One region of the Pseudoalteromonas sp. PAB 2.2 genome, then DNA from elsewhere that is predicted to be linked to it. Evidence: riboswitches for the same ligand, from Rfam matches in the RefSeq annotation. Region 1 holds a riboswitch; the other holds the start of a gene.

Region 1 (7,452 bases):
TTTCATTATTTTGCGAACCCGATCATCCATAATTCGGCTAAAGCGACGCAGCTCGTCGTAATCTTCAATTTCTCCGGCTTTTGCTAAGCGGTTGCCCAAGCGTGCTAAGTCATCGACTAATACGTTGATCTCTTGTGCTAGACCCAAATGTTCTTCTTGCAATAAAAAGGTTGCAAAGTCGGCAATTGCGCGGTTGATTTCTAATTGCGAAGATTTTGCCAGTGGAATAATAATATCTTGATTCAATAAACGATTTGTTTCTTTATAAATGCGTTCATTTGACCAGCTTGGCTGTTTTTGTTTTATCGCATTTTGTACGTCTTTTAAGCTGAAATCAGCCATCTTAAAACGTTTAAATAAGAGTTCTAACACCCCCCAATGCTCTGTAAGGGTATTTAATAACTTTTTAGCTGGGATCATACGGCTCCAGTAAATCAAAATTTTGGTGTTAGCGTTTAGTAGTAATTTATGTAATTGAGAATAGTTTTATGACTTAGATGCTGCTAGAATCCGCGCCGAAACACTCGACTTACAATTTTTACATTTTTATAAAGGTTGTTCAAACACCATGGTAACCCCACTTATCCTAACCCTGATAGCGGTGGCATTTTTGCTTATCGTTATAGAGGATATTATCCATGTAAACAAGGCCAAAACGACGCTTTTTTTTGGCACTTTATGCTGGATTATCTTGTTTATCTCTCCAATTCATGGGCAAAGCCCAGAAACTATACAACATCAACTTGATCACAATATTTTAGAAATTGCTACTTTGTGGTTATTCCTAATGGCTGCTATGACCTTTGTCGCTTATTTAAACTCGAAAGGGTTTATTCAAAATATTGTTCACAAAATTATGCCAAATCAAATCAGCGAACGAAAGCTGATGTTTTTGATTGGTGGTTTTGCGTTTTTGTTTTCTTCTATTTCCGACAATATCACAGCAACATTAATTTCGCTTGCAGTTGTGATGTCGCTAAAGCTTGATCCAAAAAAATTAATAAAATACGCGACCCTCATTGTATTCAGTGTGAACTCTGGTGGGGTATCACTTATTACGGGTGATGTAACGACCTTAATGATTTTCCTTGATGAGAAAGTCACCATCGGTAACTTGTTATTGCTTATTGTGCCTTCACTTGCAAGTGTGGCGCTATTGGCTGTTATGCTATCTACGGGGATGTCAGGGAATGTCGTATTCGAAAAACAAGCTGCCCGCCGCATAGAAAAGACCGACATCACCATTGCGGTGATCTTTTTCTCGACGATTATCGCAACCCTAACACTCAGTGTGCTTTATAGTGTGCCACCACTATTAACCTTTTTATTTGGTTTGTCGTTAATGTTTTTAGTGGCGCAATTTTTAATGCGCAAGAAAGACGTTAACAAAAAAATTATTGATTATATTCGTGAAATTGAATACGACACGCTCTTATTCTTCGTGGGTGTATTGCTACTCGTAGGTGCGCTTAAAGAAGTGGGTATGCTGTCTAAATTTACGCACTTATATGAGCTTATGGCGCCTGAGTATGCAAACTACTTAATGGGCTTGTTGTCGGCTGCGGTTGATAACGTGCCGCTAACGGCTGCATTACTGAAAGCCGATATTGTCATGAGCCCTCAGCAATGGTTATCGTTTACCTATGCAACAGGTGTGGGAGGCTCAATGCTTATTATCGGCTCTGCAGCGGGTATTATCGCAATGAGTAAAGTAAAAGCATTAACGTTTATGAGTTATTTAAAAATGTCGCTGTATTTATTAATAGCTTATACAACGGGTTATTATGGCTCATACCTAGCGGGAAGTTTTATTTAATACTTGACAGCTAGACGTCTAAACGATAAGTTTCAAAGCCTGCTTTTTATAGCAGGCTTTGTTATTTTAACCAGGTGTTAACTTAACATTCAGAAGAGGTGCGATACTTAGGTATTTAATGTGAGGTGACGATTGCCAATGACCATTAAAGAGGGAAGTACTCGCCGAGGAAAGTAATCGGTCGTCGCGGTTATTTTTCGGTTTATGGGGCTGAATCCTCAAAACTGTCACCAAACTAGGTGGAGAGCTTCTGGCAGTGGACTACTCTTTTTTATCAAAGCACCCCTTGCCGAGTTCTTCTTGAATTAATGTGGATTGTTACCCACAAAAGGAGACGACATGAATACCCAATTAGCCGCCAACTCGAAATCAGATTATGTAGTTGCAAAATTTGGTGGCACCAGTGTAGCTAACTTTGACGCCATGAGTCGTTGTGCAGAAATTGTCTGTGCAGATAATCAAGTACGCGTTGTTGCAGTGAGTGCAAGTGCGGGCGTAACCAATCATTTAGTTGCACTGTGTAAAGGTGATTTAAGCGCAGCACAGCGCGATGAACACATCACAGGTGTTATTGCTATTCAAGAAAATATTTTAGCTGAGCTGTCGCTGGATGCCGATTTAGCTCATGGCTTTGATGAAACCTTAAAAGCATTTCAAACGCTTGCAGCAGCAGGGGCTAAATCGGCCGCAGAGCAAGATGAACTGCTGAGCTTTGGTGAGCGCTTGTCATCTTATTTATTTACTCAAGTACTGCGTGGTCAGGGCTTAGATGCTGTGCGATTTGATGTGCGTAAAGTCTTAAAAACAGATAGTCAATTTGCAAAAGCTACCCCAAACATTGCTGCAACAGCCGCGGCAGCACAAAAACATTTAGTGCCCTTATTAGCAGAACAAGTTGTGGTAACCCAAGGCTTTATTGGCAGTGATGAGCACAACCAAACAACCACGTTAGGCCGTGGTGGTTCTGACTACAGCGCGGCATTGCTTGCAGAAGCAATTAACGCTAAAAGTGTGCATATTTGGACTGATGTAGTGGGTATTTTCAGTACAGATCCGCGTTTATGTGTAAAAGCCACGCCTATTGCTCGACTAAGCTTTGACGAAGCAGCTGAAATGGCAACCTTTGGGGCAAAAGTATTGCACCCCGCGACTATTTTACCGGCAAGTCGCAGCCATATTAGCGTGTTTGTTGGCTCAAGCCGTGAACCGCAATTAGGGGGCACATGGATTGAAAAAGAAAAGTCAGAGCAGCCTGGTATTCGAGCAGTCACACAGCGTAAAAACCAAATTCTTTTAACGGTTAAAAGCCCAGAAATGCTTTTAGCCAGTGGTTTCTTAGCGCGTGTTTTCACTATTTTAAGTGAGTTTAATATCTCGGTTGATTTAGTAACAACCTCTGAAATCAGTGTGGCAATTACCTTAGATAACGCACCTAACGCATCACGCCCAGAGCTTGATCAAGCCTGTTTAGATAAACTCTCTGAGTTTTGTCATGTATCGGTTGAGAATAACTTAACGCTGGTGGCATTAATTGGTTCAGAAATTCAATTACGTCAGCAAGAAACTAACTTAATGCAGGTATTGAGTGATTTTAATATTCGCTTAATCTGCCATGGTGCAAGTAAACATAACCTGTGCTTTTTAGTTGAGCAGAGTGAGTCTGACCTTGTTGTTCAAGCTATTCATAGTCGTTTATTAGAAAGCCAAAACGCGGCGTAAGTCGTCAAATGTCATAAAAGAGCACTGCCAGTCAGTGCTTTTTTGTGCCACCACGCTGATATCAAAATCATTTACGGTTCGGCTTGATGCGGTCAAGCTATGTTTTTCAATTTCCTCAAACACATTTGGGCTCAAGAGCTTAGCGATAGGCTGTGCAGTTGCTTTGGCCAACGCTTCTTTGAGTGTCCAAATTCTAAAAAAACACCCAGCTTGCTCGTTTATATCGCTAAAGGCGCTAATTAGGTTGACTTCCTCTTGGTGATAAAAGTGTTTGGCAAGTTTTACAAAGGGACGTGTTTTTGTGCAGTGTTCAATATCGAAACCAAATTTATGTTGCTCAGGGTTGAGTGCTGCGCCGATAAAACCACGCGAATGCGATAAACAGGCCCAAATGGGCTCACCCTCAGGCGTGTGTAGTTTAAGCTTGCTGTCTGCGTCATCAAATTGGCTTGAAATGTCGCAAAGAGGTGTGTTTTTAAATGCTGGAACGCTGAGTTTTAATAAATACTTAAGTGTTAACCGCGTGGCAATGTACTCTTGTTTTGCTGCTTGTACTTTGCGCTTTGCAAGTACGCTTTGCTCAAACTGGCTGAGTAATTTACTAACCGGCAGGGCACTAATATCGATATGTGAAGCATCCACAAGTACGATTTGTTTATCAGCTGAACTTACTGCTGAATCAATTTTTAAAGTGTTAGAAAAATAGTGACTGCTCATGGTTTGCGGCTTTCGCATATACTCAGAATTAGATTTGTTTATTTTTACAGCAAATGCACGGTTGCAGGCACACACAAACGCAAATTGTTTACGCAGTTGACTGTAATTATGGTTTAATGAGGAAAAATAATAACAGAAATGTAGATGTATGGCACAAGTTCGTGACGGCTTCCAAAGTCGTATTGGTTTTGTTCTCGCCGCTTCTGGTGCGGCAGTAGGTTTAGGTAATATTTGGGGTTTCCCAACGCAAGCGGCAAACCATGGCGGCGGTGCATTTTTACTTGTTTATTTTATTGTTATTTTCTTATTAGCGCTTCCAGCCTTGTACACCGAACTGTATTTAGGTCATCAAGCGCAAGCAAATCCTGTTAAAGCGTTATCAAGTGCATGGCAAGATACCTCGCCAAAAGTCGGTGCCGCAGCGGGTTACATAGGCCTATTTGGCGCCATTGTGATGCTAAGTTTTTATTCGATTGTTGCAGGTTGGATGCTTGCATATGCGCTTGAACCAATCGCTAGCTTTTTTGGTTTAGCTAAGCTCAGTGACTTTTTACACAGTGATTCAATGGCGCGCAATTTTGTGTTTACGCCACTCATGCTTATCTTAACAGCCAGTATTATTTTAAAAGGGGTTAAATCTGGTATCGAGACCTGGTCACGCCGCTTAATGCCACTATTGTTAGTGTTGCTGGTAGCTTTAATCGCTTATATTGCCACCCTTGATGGCGCAATGGATGGCTTTGCTGCTTATTTAGTCCCTGATTTTAGTCAAATTTTCGATGCAAACTTAATTATTGCCGCGATGGGGCAAGCGTTCTTTTCATTGTCGTTAGGTGTGGGTTGTATGATGGTATATGGCTCATATTTAAAGCCAGACGCCAACTTACCAAAACTAACAGGCACGGTTGCATTGCTTGATACGGGTGTGGCATTTTTAGCAGGGTTATTAATTATTCCTGCCATTTTTGTTGCTCAGCACAACGGCGTTGAGGTATTCAGTAATGGTAAGCTAGTCGGTGAGGGGCAATTAATTTTTGCAATATTACCTGAGCTTTTTAGCACTATGGGGCAAGTAGGCCTACTGGTTGGCTTGTTGTTTTTTGTGTTGATGTCGATTGCATCGGTGACCTCAACTATTTCATCAACTGAAATCCCTGTCGCATTTTTAGTTGAAAATCACAGCATTGAGCGTAAACAAGCCACGTTATTTGTGACCTTAGTTGTGTTTGTTGCTTCATCTTTGATCATTCTTAACTTTGATTGGTTATTTGGCTTAGTGATTATGGTATTAACACAATACCAATTACCGCTTATGGGGCTGTTTTATTTCATTACTGTAGGTTGGTTATGGAAACGTGGTAACAAATTACACCAAGTGGCGAGTGGCCCACATTATTGGTTCGCTCAGTACATTCGTTTTGTGTGTCCGTTACTTATGACCGCAGTGTTCGTGAATGTGGCGCTGTTGAAATAAAACTATCAGCTTTAATTCGAGAGTCACTTGTTTAAAAGGCGTAGGGCGCAAACCTTACGCCTTATTATTTTAAGAGCATAGAGTTATTTTAAGCGCATAGAATTATTTTAAGCGCATAGAGTTAAGCGCATTTAAATAACTTCATTAGTCAGTGGCAAGCCTTGGCTTAACTCATTAGCACTTTGCAGTGTGGTGCAAGCTATTTCGTTAAGGGCTTCTTGAGTGAAAAAACCTTGGTGGCCTGTAACAAGTACGTTTGGGAAACTGACTAAGCGAGAAAAAATGTCATCTTGCATAATTTCTTCACGGTGATCTTTAAAGAACAGTTCTGATTCTTGTTCGTAAACATCAAGCCCCAGATAGCCAATTTTTTTTGATTTTAGCGCATTGATACAGGCTTTACTGTCTAGTAGCGCACCGCGTGAGGTGTTGATTAGCATGACACCTTCTTTCATTTTCTCAAATGCAGCTTCATTAATTAAGTGATGGGTATGCTCATTTAGTGGACAGTGCAAAGAAATGACATCACTTTGCGTGAGTAGGGTATCTAAGTCACATAGCTTAAATGGCCCTGCTTTTACATTAGGATCACACACTAAAACGTTAGCGCCAAAACCATTTAAAATATTTACCAGTGCTAAGCCAATTTTACCACAGCCAATAATGCCAATGGTTTTTTTAAATAGGTTAAAGCCGAGTAAGCCATTTAAATCAAAGTTGCCTTCGCGAACGCGATTAAATGCTTTATGTGTTTTGCGATTAAGTGTCAACATGAGCGCAATACAATGCTCTGCAACTGCTTCTGGGCTGTAAGCAGGTACGCGGCAAACCTTTATTCCATGCTCTTTGGCGGCTTCAAGGTCAACATTATTAAAGCCAGCACAGCGTAATAAAATGGCTTTAACACCATCGTTCGCTAAAGCAGAAATGACGTGTTTATCAACGGTATCGTTAACAAACACGCATACAGCATCAAAACCTTTGCTTAATGGTGCGGTTGTTATATTCAGTGATTGCTCAATGAAGCTCAGAGAAACAAACTCACTGTAATTAGTTGAGTTATTGTCAAAGAAGGGTTTCTCATATTTTTGCGCACTGAATAAGGCCAGCTTTATCATTTAAATTACTCTCTATCACCATTTTGAGGGTTTCAGGTTTGGTACGCGGGGCGTACCGTGCAATGAGTTGACCTTCTGAGTTTATAAGAAATTTGGTGAAATTCCATTTAATTGCGCGGTTTTGCGCAATTCCACGTGTATGGCATTTTAAATAATTAAATAACGGATGCGCCTCAGGCCCATTAACGAGCACTTTATTAAAAAGAGGAAAGCTTACATTAAAGTGTTGCTGGTAATACGCTAATAATTCTCCACCTTCGAGTGGCTCATTATGACCAAATTGGTTACAGGCAAAACCCAGCACAGTAAAATTATGGTCTTTATATGTGTTGTAGAGTTTTTCGAGACTTGCCATTTGCATCGAAAAATTACATTTACTGGCAATGTTAACAATAAGAGCGGTTTTGCCTTGTAGCGACGCAAGGCTAAAATTTTCACCAGACGCAAGCTGGGCATTAAAACGATATATACTATCCATGTTTTACCTGTGTGTTTTTAACTTACTTAAAATTAATGAACGCTTTTTCATTCGCTTTTTAGTTATTCGATTGAGATAATGAAATTGTTACTAATTTATCACTCAAATAGGTCAGTTTTATGTCAATGAA
Region 2 (7,452 bases), on a different contig from region 1:
CTCGCTGTTAAAGGCTCATAATGCGTTGCTTACAGTAAGTCTGTTAAAAGAATACCCACACCAAAACGCTCTATATCGGCATTGTAGTCAATTAGGCTCTCACCATAACCGTTGAAATATTGTGCGTAACCACGTAACCGTCCCCACAGCGGGAAAGACCAATCAAGTTGGATTGCACCGCGATTATCAGAATTTAAGTTATTACGCGACATAAAGCTAAATTCATGTTCGTTGTAGCGATACGCCCCAGAGAATTCAAAGTAGCCCATGTATTTGTAGATATCGGGGTTATCATCGCCGCGAGCTTTTAACTCGTTATCTTTTTTGTCTTCAGGAATGCGGTACCAAGGTTTAAAGCTAAATACAAAGCCGTTTTTTTCCCATAAAAAGTCAGCGTATATGCGATTCCATGAACGTGAGTTTGGCTGGCTGCGGCCATTAGACTGATGCGATGCACCAATGGCTATCGCCATTTCATCACCCCAAAGTACATGCTCAGGATCAAGGTAGTTTATCCAGAATATTTCAGGCTCGTAGTTGGTCTCGCGAAAGGGTGATGAAATATCTTTGTTATAAAACTGCCAAAATGATTGCATGGTAAAAGCAAAAAATACGCCTTGGTCTTTATCAGAAAAGCCCTCAAAAATAGGCACTTTTATTGATAATTGATATTTAACTTCTAGGTTATCAAGTGGCTCGCCATCGGCGTCATCAGCCAACTCTTTTAAACCATCAAACGGGCGAATATTCGGATCAGACACATAAGAAAGTGGTAAAATGTAATTACGTTTATGGGGGGTGATTACATTGCGGTTCTTTTTACTCACTTCTTCACGCGCTTTACGCTTATCCAGAGCTGTCAGCTTTTTGCTTTCGTCTAGATCGGAGCATTTCTTGCGCAGCTGTTCGAGAGTTTGCTGACCATCTCCGCCAATCGCTTCATTTAATATACATTGCTTAACTAATTCGAGCGCATCATCTTGCTCATTCGTATTTTGCTCTTCGGTTTGGGCTAAAACAGGTACGGAAAATAAACTCGCGGCAACTAGCCAAATACGCCATCCCATTGCGATTCCTTTAAATAGATGTAGAAGTGTGATCAGTATAGTGATTTTTACATAACTCGCCGTGAACTTGTACTGAATTGTGGACAAATGTTATCTCTACCGCTTAATCGGCGAGTTTAAACACGGCTTAGGTAAGGTGGAATTGACAGAGGTGAGGACTTGTTAAACGCTATTGTGAATAGAGAGCCCCAAGCTAAGCTTGGGGCTCTAATATAACGGCCTTTGGATAGAATCCTGTTGGCCGTTGACTCTCACGCAATGAGAAGGAATGAGCTCTGGGTTTAATCACAGCTCAAAGACATTGGTAAAGAACTTATAAAGCTCAGTACCTTGGTTTACGCTTGCTGATGCGAAATGCAATATTGCAATCGCGTCTTTATCAAAACTGAGTGTTTGCAGTGGTTGTTCACATAAATAGCGCTCCATACGTAAAATATGGGCTATCGGCTCACCTGCTTTGATGTGACCGCCTAACGGTGCTAAGTACTCGACCATACCGCCCATCGGGGCGTAGTAAGCAATGTAGTCATCGAGCATACAACCGTAACGAGTCATCGCTTTAGGCTGATACGCTGCATCAACAAATACACCTTTATGAGTCAAGTAGCTTAAAATACTGTGTGCATCTTCAAGGGCGGCACTCAAATCAATTTTTTCTTGGCTGCCGAGCTCAACAGTAAAAGCCTCGACCTGTACTGAAAGTTCGCGTCCGTATTTAGTAAGCTCTTCAGATAAAGACCACCACGGGCAAAAGCTTGCTTCATCCATCGCACCCCCAAAGTCATTAGGTATGAGCAATACATGTTCAATATTGAAGTATTGTGCGCTGTTTTTGGCATACTCTGGACAATATAGGTGCTGGCTTGAGATTGGGCCTGTGTGAAGGTCTAATACGATGTCGGCTTGATGTGCCAACTTTTGTAAGTTGAGCGCGATACGTTTACCCGTTGTTAAGCTGTAATCTGGGCCGTTTAGTTGTGCATTGATATCTGCGACTAACGCGTCTTTAAGAGCACTTCTGATCGTGTCTTCATTGCTTGATGCATGCTGCTCTGCAATCTGGGCAGGTAACGCGTTGTTAAAGCGATACATACGGTTCCAGTTGGTCCCTGTGATGGGATCAAAACGACCTAATGTAAATTCCCCCGACTTTTGGTTGCAGCCAATCGGATTTGCATAAGGGACAAGTGTGATATCACCGCGCAGTTTAAGCGTTTTTAATTGTTCAAGTAGCTGGTAAATAACGGCATTACCTTGTACTTCTGCACCATGCATGTTGGCCTGAATGTAAACGCTTGGGCCACTTCCATCGCCTTTTAAGCGATAGACTGGGATGGTCAATGGTAAGCCATTCGCAATTTCGCCGACGACAATGTTTTCTTGGCTAATTAAATCTTTACTCATGGTGATTACCTTAAATAATAGCTGGCATCTTCAGCGCTGCGGATACATTCAATGTTGCCTTGCTCAATAACGTATTCGGCAGCAAGTTCATGGCATAAAAAGTACGGCATACTCTCTGTGAAACCATAAGCACCACATTGACTGAATATGAGCCAGTCATGTTCATCTACGTCATTCGCTAATGTATGTTCACCTAAACAATCAAGCGCGGTACAAAGTGGACCATAGAGTGTCATTGTTGTCAGTGAAGCCTGTGATTCACGCAATACTGTAACTGGGAAGTCTTGGTTTGTTACCGCAGGACGAAGCAGGTGATTAATCCCGCCTGATAAAATCACTTGCTGTTGGCCATAGTTTTCTTTTCGCTCAACCACAGGTGTTGCGTAATGACCACATTCACCTACGGCATAACGGCCTAACTCCATCCAAAGTTCTGCTACACCGGCTTGAGCTTTAATGCTGGCAAGGGTCTCGATAAGTGCTGACCAGTCTAATCGGCTGGCATCTTGAGTATAAGGGATGCCTAAGCCGCCCCCTAAATCGAGTATGTTAAGTTCAATGCGTAATGCACGTGCTAGTTGCTGTAATGGCTGGATCATAGCGCGCCAAAGCGCTGCCAGTTTGTCAGTGCTGAGCATGTTGCCCCACTGAAAAATATGCAAACCATCAACCTTAAGTGCTGGGTAGTCATTGACATTAAGCGCGTGCCACTCTTCACAACCAAGGCCAAAAGGAGTGAGGCTATCGCCACCAAGCGGGTTCTTTTCGCTGTCTGGCCAGCGAAGTTGTACACGCAATAATACTTGCAGTTGGCAGTTAGCTTTTGTGGCTTGCTCGTTTAGCCAACGGACTTGGTTAATGCTCTCGGCGACGAAAATACGCACACCTCGCGCAATAAAATGACTAATTTGTGCAGGGCTCTTTGCTGGCCCTGTGTTGAGCACGCGCTCGCTATTGATGCCTTGAGCAAGTACTTGCTCAAGTTCACCTTTACTCGCCACATCAAAATTAAACCCCGCACTGTCTAAACACTGAATAATGCGAGACAGGGGATTAGCCTTAACGGCATACCACAGTTTCACATCGGTTTGGGCTGTGAGTTGTTTTAAATGTGTCGTTAATTTATCAAGGTCATAGATAAAAAATGGTGTATCAAGGTGCGCTGAAACTTGTTCAACTGCTTGCTTGATGGGCGTGCTCAAAAAGCTCATTAACGTAAAACCTCTTCTAATAACAATGACGCGTCACTTTGTTCGTCACGGTATTTTACGATGAGCGCACATGACATGCTGAGGCCTTGCTCGCGAGCCCATGCATTGGAAGCAGGGCGAGAACCTGGGATCACAATAGCGTACTCAGGGATTGGTTCGCCTTTTTCTAATTGACGCTCGTTCACGCAATCATAGACTGGAATGGTCGCAGACAAGCGGACTCCCGGTGCAAGCACTGCGCCTTTTTTAACGACAACGCCCTCTACAATCACACAACCTGCGCCGATAAATGCATCATCTTCAATAACCACAGGACTGGCACCAATTGGTTCAAGTACGCCACCTAACTGAACCGCTGCGCTCAGGTGAACATTTTTACCCACTTGTGCACATGACCCTACTAAAGCGTGGCTATCGACCATAGTCCCTTCATCAATAAATGCTCCGATGTTTACATACGCGGGTGGCATAATGATCGTGCCTTTAGCAACGTGCGCACCTCGGCGAACACTGCTACCGCCAGGGACCATACGTACACCTGCATCTGCGGCAAAGCCTTGAGGGGCTAAATTGTGCTTATCAACAAATCCACCAGGAAACTCCGTGTTTGTGCCATTTTTAAAGGCCTCTAAAATGCCTTGTTTTACTTCAATATTGGCATGCCAGTTGCCATTCTCGTCTTGTGTTGCGGCACGTACTGTGCCCGATTCTAAGTTATTTAATAATGCTAACCAGCTCATGATAAAACCTGTTTTTAGTTCCAAGATAAAATTGTGTTGTTTGCGTGGGTGATGCTGTCTGTATGCTCAAGCTCTAAATGAGTCAGCGGTGGACGTAATTGCGGGGTGTTTATTCTACCTTGCAGGTGCATCAGTACTTTTACGGGAATTGGGTTTGCGACAGCAAATAAGCTTTGAATTGCGCTAGACCAATCGGTGAATAAATTGGGATGTTGACCGCTTAAACTTCGTTTAACAAACTCATGAGTTTGACTTGGCCATGCATTCGCCGCCACTGACACTAAGCCTTTAGCACCCGCTTGCGCAAAATATGGCATCAGTGCATCGTCACCACTAAAAATGGCGAGCTTAGGTGAGGCCGTTCTAAAGCCTTCAAATTTGCCGATGTCACCACTGGCTTCTTTAAGTGCCCACAGGTTTTTATGATCGGCGAGGTTTTTAATGACGGTAGGTGAAATCTCAACAGCACTGCGTCCAGGTACGTTGTATAGCATACATGGGTGTTTACTCGCATTTAGTAAGCTTTCAAACCAATGAGTTTGGCCAATAACGCCAGGCTTTGCATACAGTGGCGAACCTAACAAGTAGCCATGAATAGGCAGTTGATTGCAGTACTCGACCCACGCAACTTGCTGCTTAAGGTTCATACCACCAACGGCAACCATAAGCGGTACGCTAGGGGTTAGCTGGCATACGTGCTCAACAATGGCTTGTTGTTCTTTGAGTGAAAGAGCAAGCCCTTCACCGGTACTGCCCAGCAATAAAATACCATTGTTGGCAGCTTGTTGTTCAGCCACAAGCTGTTCAAGGGCGATGTAGTCTACCTCGCCAGATTCAGAAAATGGCGTGATTAGCGCTGTCCATAATGGATAGTCGTTTAAATCAAAATTGTTGATCATCTCTCACGAACTTATAAGGTATTCGAAGAGTCAGTGCGGAAACAATTGAATGGAGCCGCATGTCGTCATTCGAACAAGGTATAATTCGAAGAGCGAATGGGCTTAAAATAATAAAGACGCGACGGCCTTATTATACTAAGACCAGAAGCTCTCCACCAAACTTATCAATAGCATTGCTATTGTTGGTGACAGTCGCTGGGATTCAGCCCAGTCGCCCGAAATAAGCACCCCACAAACGGTGTTACTTCTCGGCGTTAATTTCCCCTCACGTATGATCAACAGAGTCTGTGCTCTTCCCATACGCTACCTGAATAACGCACCTCTTCCAGCCCTTTATGCTCGCTTTAACGTTAAAGCCAACATAATGAAATAGGGTATTGGCGCTGATTAAAGCATTTTAGCCTTCTAGGTGTCAAGGCGGTGGATTTGTTTTTTATTGACCAATTAAGCAATCGGGTTACGTATAACTTCGTTTTTACGTACACTTAGAACGAAGCAGACGAATTGGAAGAATGATGGAAAAGTTTACCGACATTTATCAACGAGCCGTTAAAAGAAAAGGCAGTGAAGAAATGCTGCATGCACTGTTATCAAACCCGCTCGATGATGCTGATATTGCTAACATAGCGGATGATTTATGGTTGGAGGAGTTCACTCGTAAGGTATTTCAAAGTGGATTCTATTGGTCTGTAATCAATAATAAATGGGCGGGGTTTCGTGAAGTATTTTGGGACTTTAGCGTCGAAAAACTATTGATGATGCCACCTGATATGCTCGAACAAAAAGCGATGGATGAGCGAATTATTCGCAATTTCAAAAAAGTGCAAACAATCCCTGAAAATGCTTACATGATCCATGAAGTCGCTGAAAAAAATGCAAGCTTTAGCCAATTTATTGCACAGTGGCCCAGCGACAACATTATTGGTTTATGGGCTTACTTGAAGAAGCATGGCGCACGCTTGGGCGGGAACACCGGCCCTTATGCGTTGCGCGCGATGGGAAAAGATACCTTTTTGCTCTCGCGAGATGTGGAAAGTTATCTACGTGCTCATCAGCTCATTGATGGGGGATTGCAGACCAAAAAATCACAGCAAGCGGCGCAGAACTTTTTCAATGAACTACAGCAGCAAAGTGGTTATAGCCTGCAAGCACTGAGTCAATTAGTTGCTTATGGAGTGGGTGATAACCGAGTAGGCATTGCAACACCCTAAGGAATAATATGAAACTGCACACCCGATATACAGACATTAGTGATCTGTTAGCAATTGAAGACACCCCAACAGCGGTTTCTGACCCGAACTTATTGTTATTTAATGCTAATTTAGCTCGCGAGTTTGACATTAGCACTGACCCTGAGTTTTTAGCAAAACGTTTAAGTGGCTCAGAGGTAGATAACGCTGTAAAGCCTGTGGCGCTTGGCTATTCGGGTCATCAATTCGGTCATTTTTCGCCGCGTTTGGGGGATGGTCGTGCGCACTTGCTTGGTGCCATTGAAGATAAACATGGCGCATTATGGGATTTGCAATTAAAAGGTGCAGGTGCAACGGTTTTTTCGCGTGGGGGAGATGGTCGTTGTGCACTAGGTCCTGCCATACGTGAATATATCATGAGTGAAGCCTTGGCGGCCTTAGGTATTGCAACTACCCGTTGCCTTGCTGTTGTAACGACTGGAGAAACTGTTTACCGACAACCCCCACGACCCGGTGCCGTTGTAACGCGTGTGGCGAATAGCCATATCCGTGTTGGTTCATTTCAATATTTAGCAACTCAAGGTGATATTGAAGGACTTGAGAAGTTAGTTGAATACGCAATTAGTTGTCATTTTCCTGATATCAAAAGTGAAGGTGAGCAGCGTATTACAGACTTTTTAGCGGCGGTAATCGATAAGCAGATTGAGCTTGTTGTGAGCTGGATGCGAATTGGGTTTATTCATGGTGTAATGAACACAGATAACACATTAATTAGTGGTGAAACCATTGATTATGGCCCGTGTGCAATGATGAATCAGTTTGATTTAGAAACAGTTTTTAGCTCTATTGACCACCAAGGACGTTATGCTTTTGGTAATCAACCAACTATTGCAAATTGGAATTGCGCGCGTCTTGCAGAAAGCTTATTACCGCTTTTTAAA

What was found. Region 1 has a riboswitch for lysine ahead of lysC (lysine-sensitive aspartokinase 3). Riboswitches for the same ligand answer to the same signal wherever they lie in the genome.
Region 2: linked by a shared signal. The riboswitch ahead of dapA (4-hydroxy-tetrahydrodipicolinate synthase) and the one ahead of lysC (lysine-sensitive aspartokinase 3) in region 1 are both predicted to bind lysine.

What each region holds. Positions count from the first base shown of each region.
Region 1 is NZ_LYPI01000020.1:37,450-44,901, reverse strand. It holds gene BWD47_RS17145 (hypothetical protein) at 1-420, opposite strand, end outside; gene nhaD (sodium:proton antiporter NhaD) at 569-1,816, shown strand; lysine riboswitch at 1,902-2,074, shown strand; gene lysC (lysine-sensitive aspartokinase 3) at 2,156-3,535, shown strand; gene BWD47_RS17130 (4'-phosphopantetheinyl transferase superfamily protein) at 3,512-4,252, opposite strand; gene BWD47_RS17125 (sodium-dependent transporter) at 4,401-5,726, shown strand; gene BWD47_RS17120 (2-hydroxyacid dehydrogenase) at 5,858-6,841, opposite strand; gene BWD47_RS17115 (glutathione peroxidase) at 6,807-7,322, opposite strand; gene BWD47_RS17110 (NAD(P)-dependent oxidoreductase) at 7,442-7,452, shown strand, end outside.
Region 2 is NZ_LYPI01000015.1:60,775-68,226, reverse strand. It holds gene BWD47_RS14250 (phospholipase A) at 30-1,067, opposite strand; gene BWD47_RS14245 (succinylglutamate desuccinylase/aspartoacylase family protein) at 1,353-2,471, opposite strand; gene BWD47_RS14240 (PLP-dependent decarboxylase) at 2,477-3,682, opposite strand; gene BWD47_RS14235 (2,3,4,5-tetrahydropyridine-2,6-dicarboxylate N-succinyltransferase) at 3,682-4,422, opposite strand; gene dapA (4-hydroxy-tetrahydrodipicolinate synthase) at 4,437-5,321, opposite strand; lysine riboswitch at 5,459-5,654, opposite strand; gene BWD47_RS14225 (DNA-3-methyladenine glycosylase I) at 5,837-6,532, shown strand; gene BWD47_RS14220 (YdiU family protein) at 6,541-7,452, shown strand, end outside.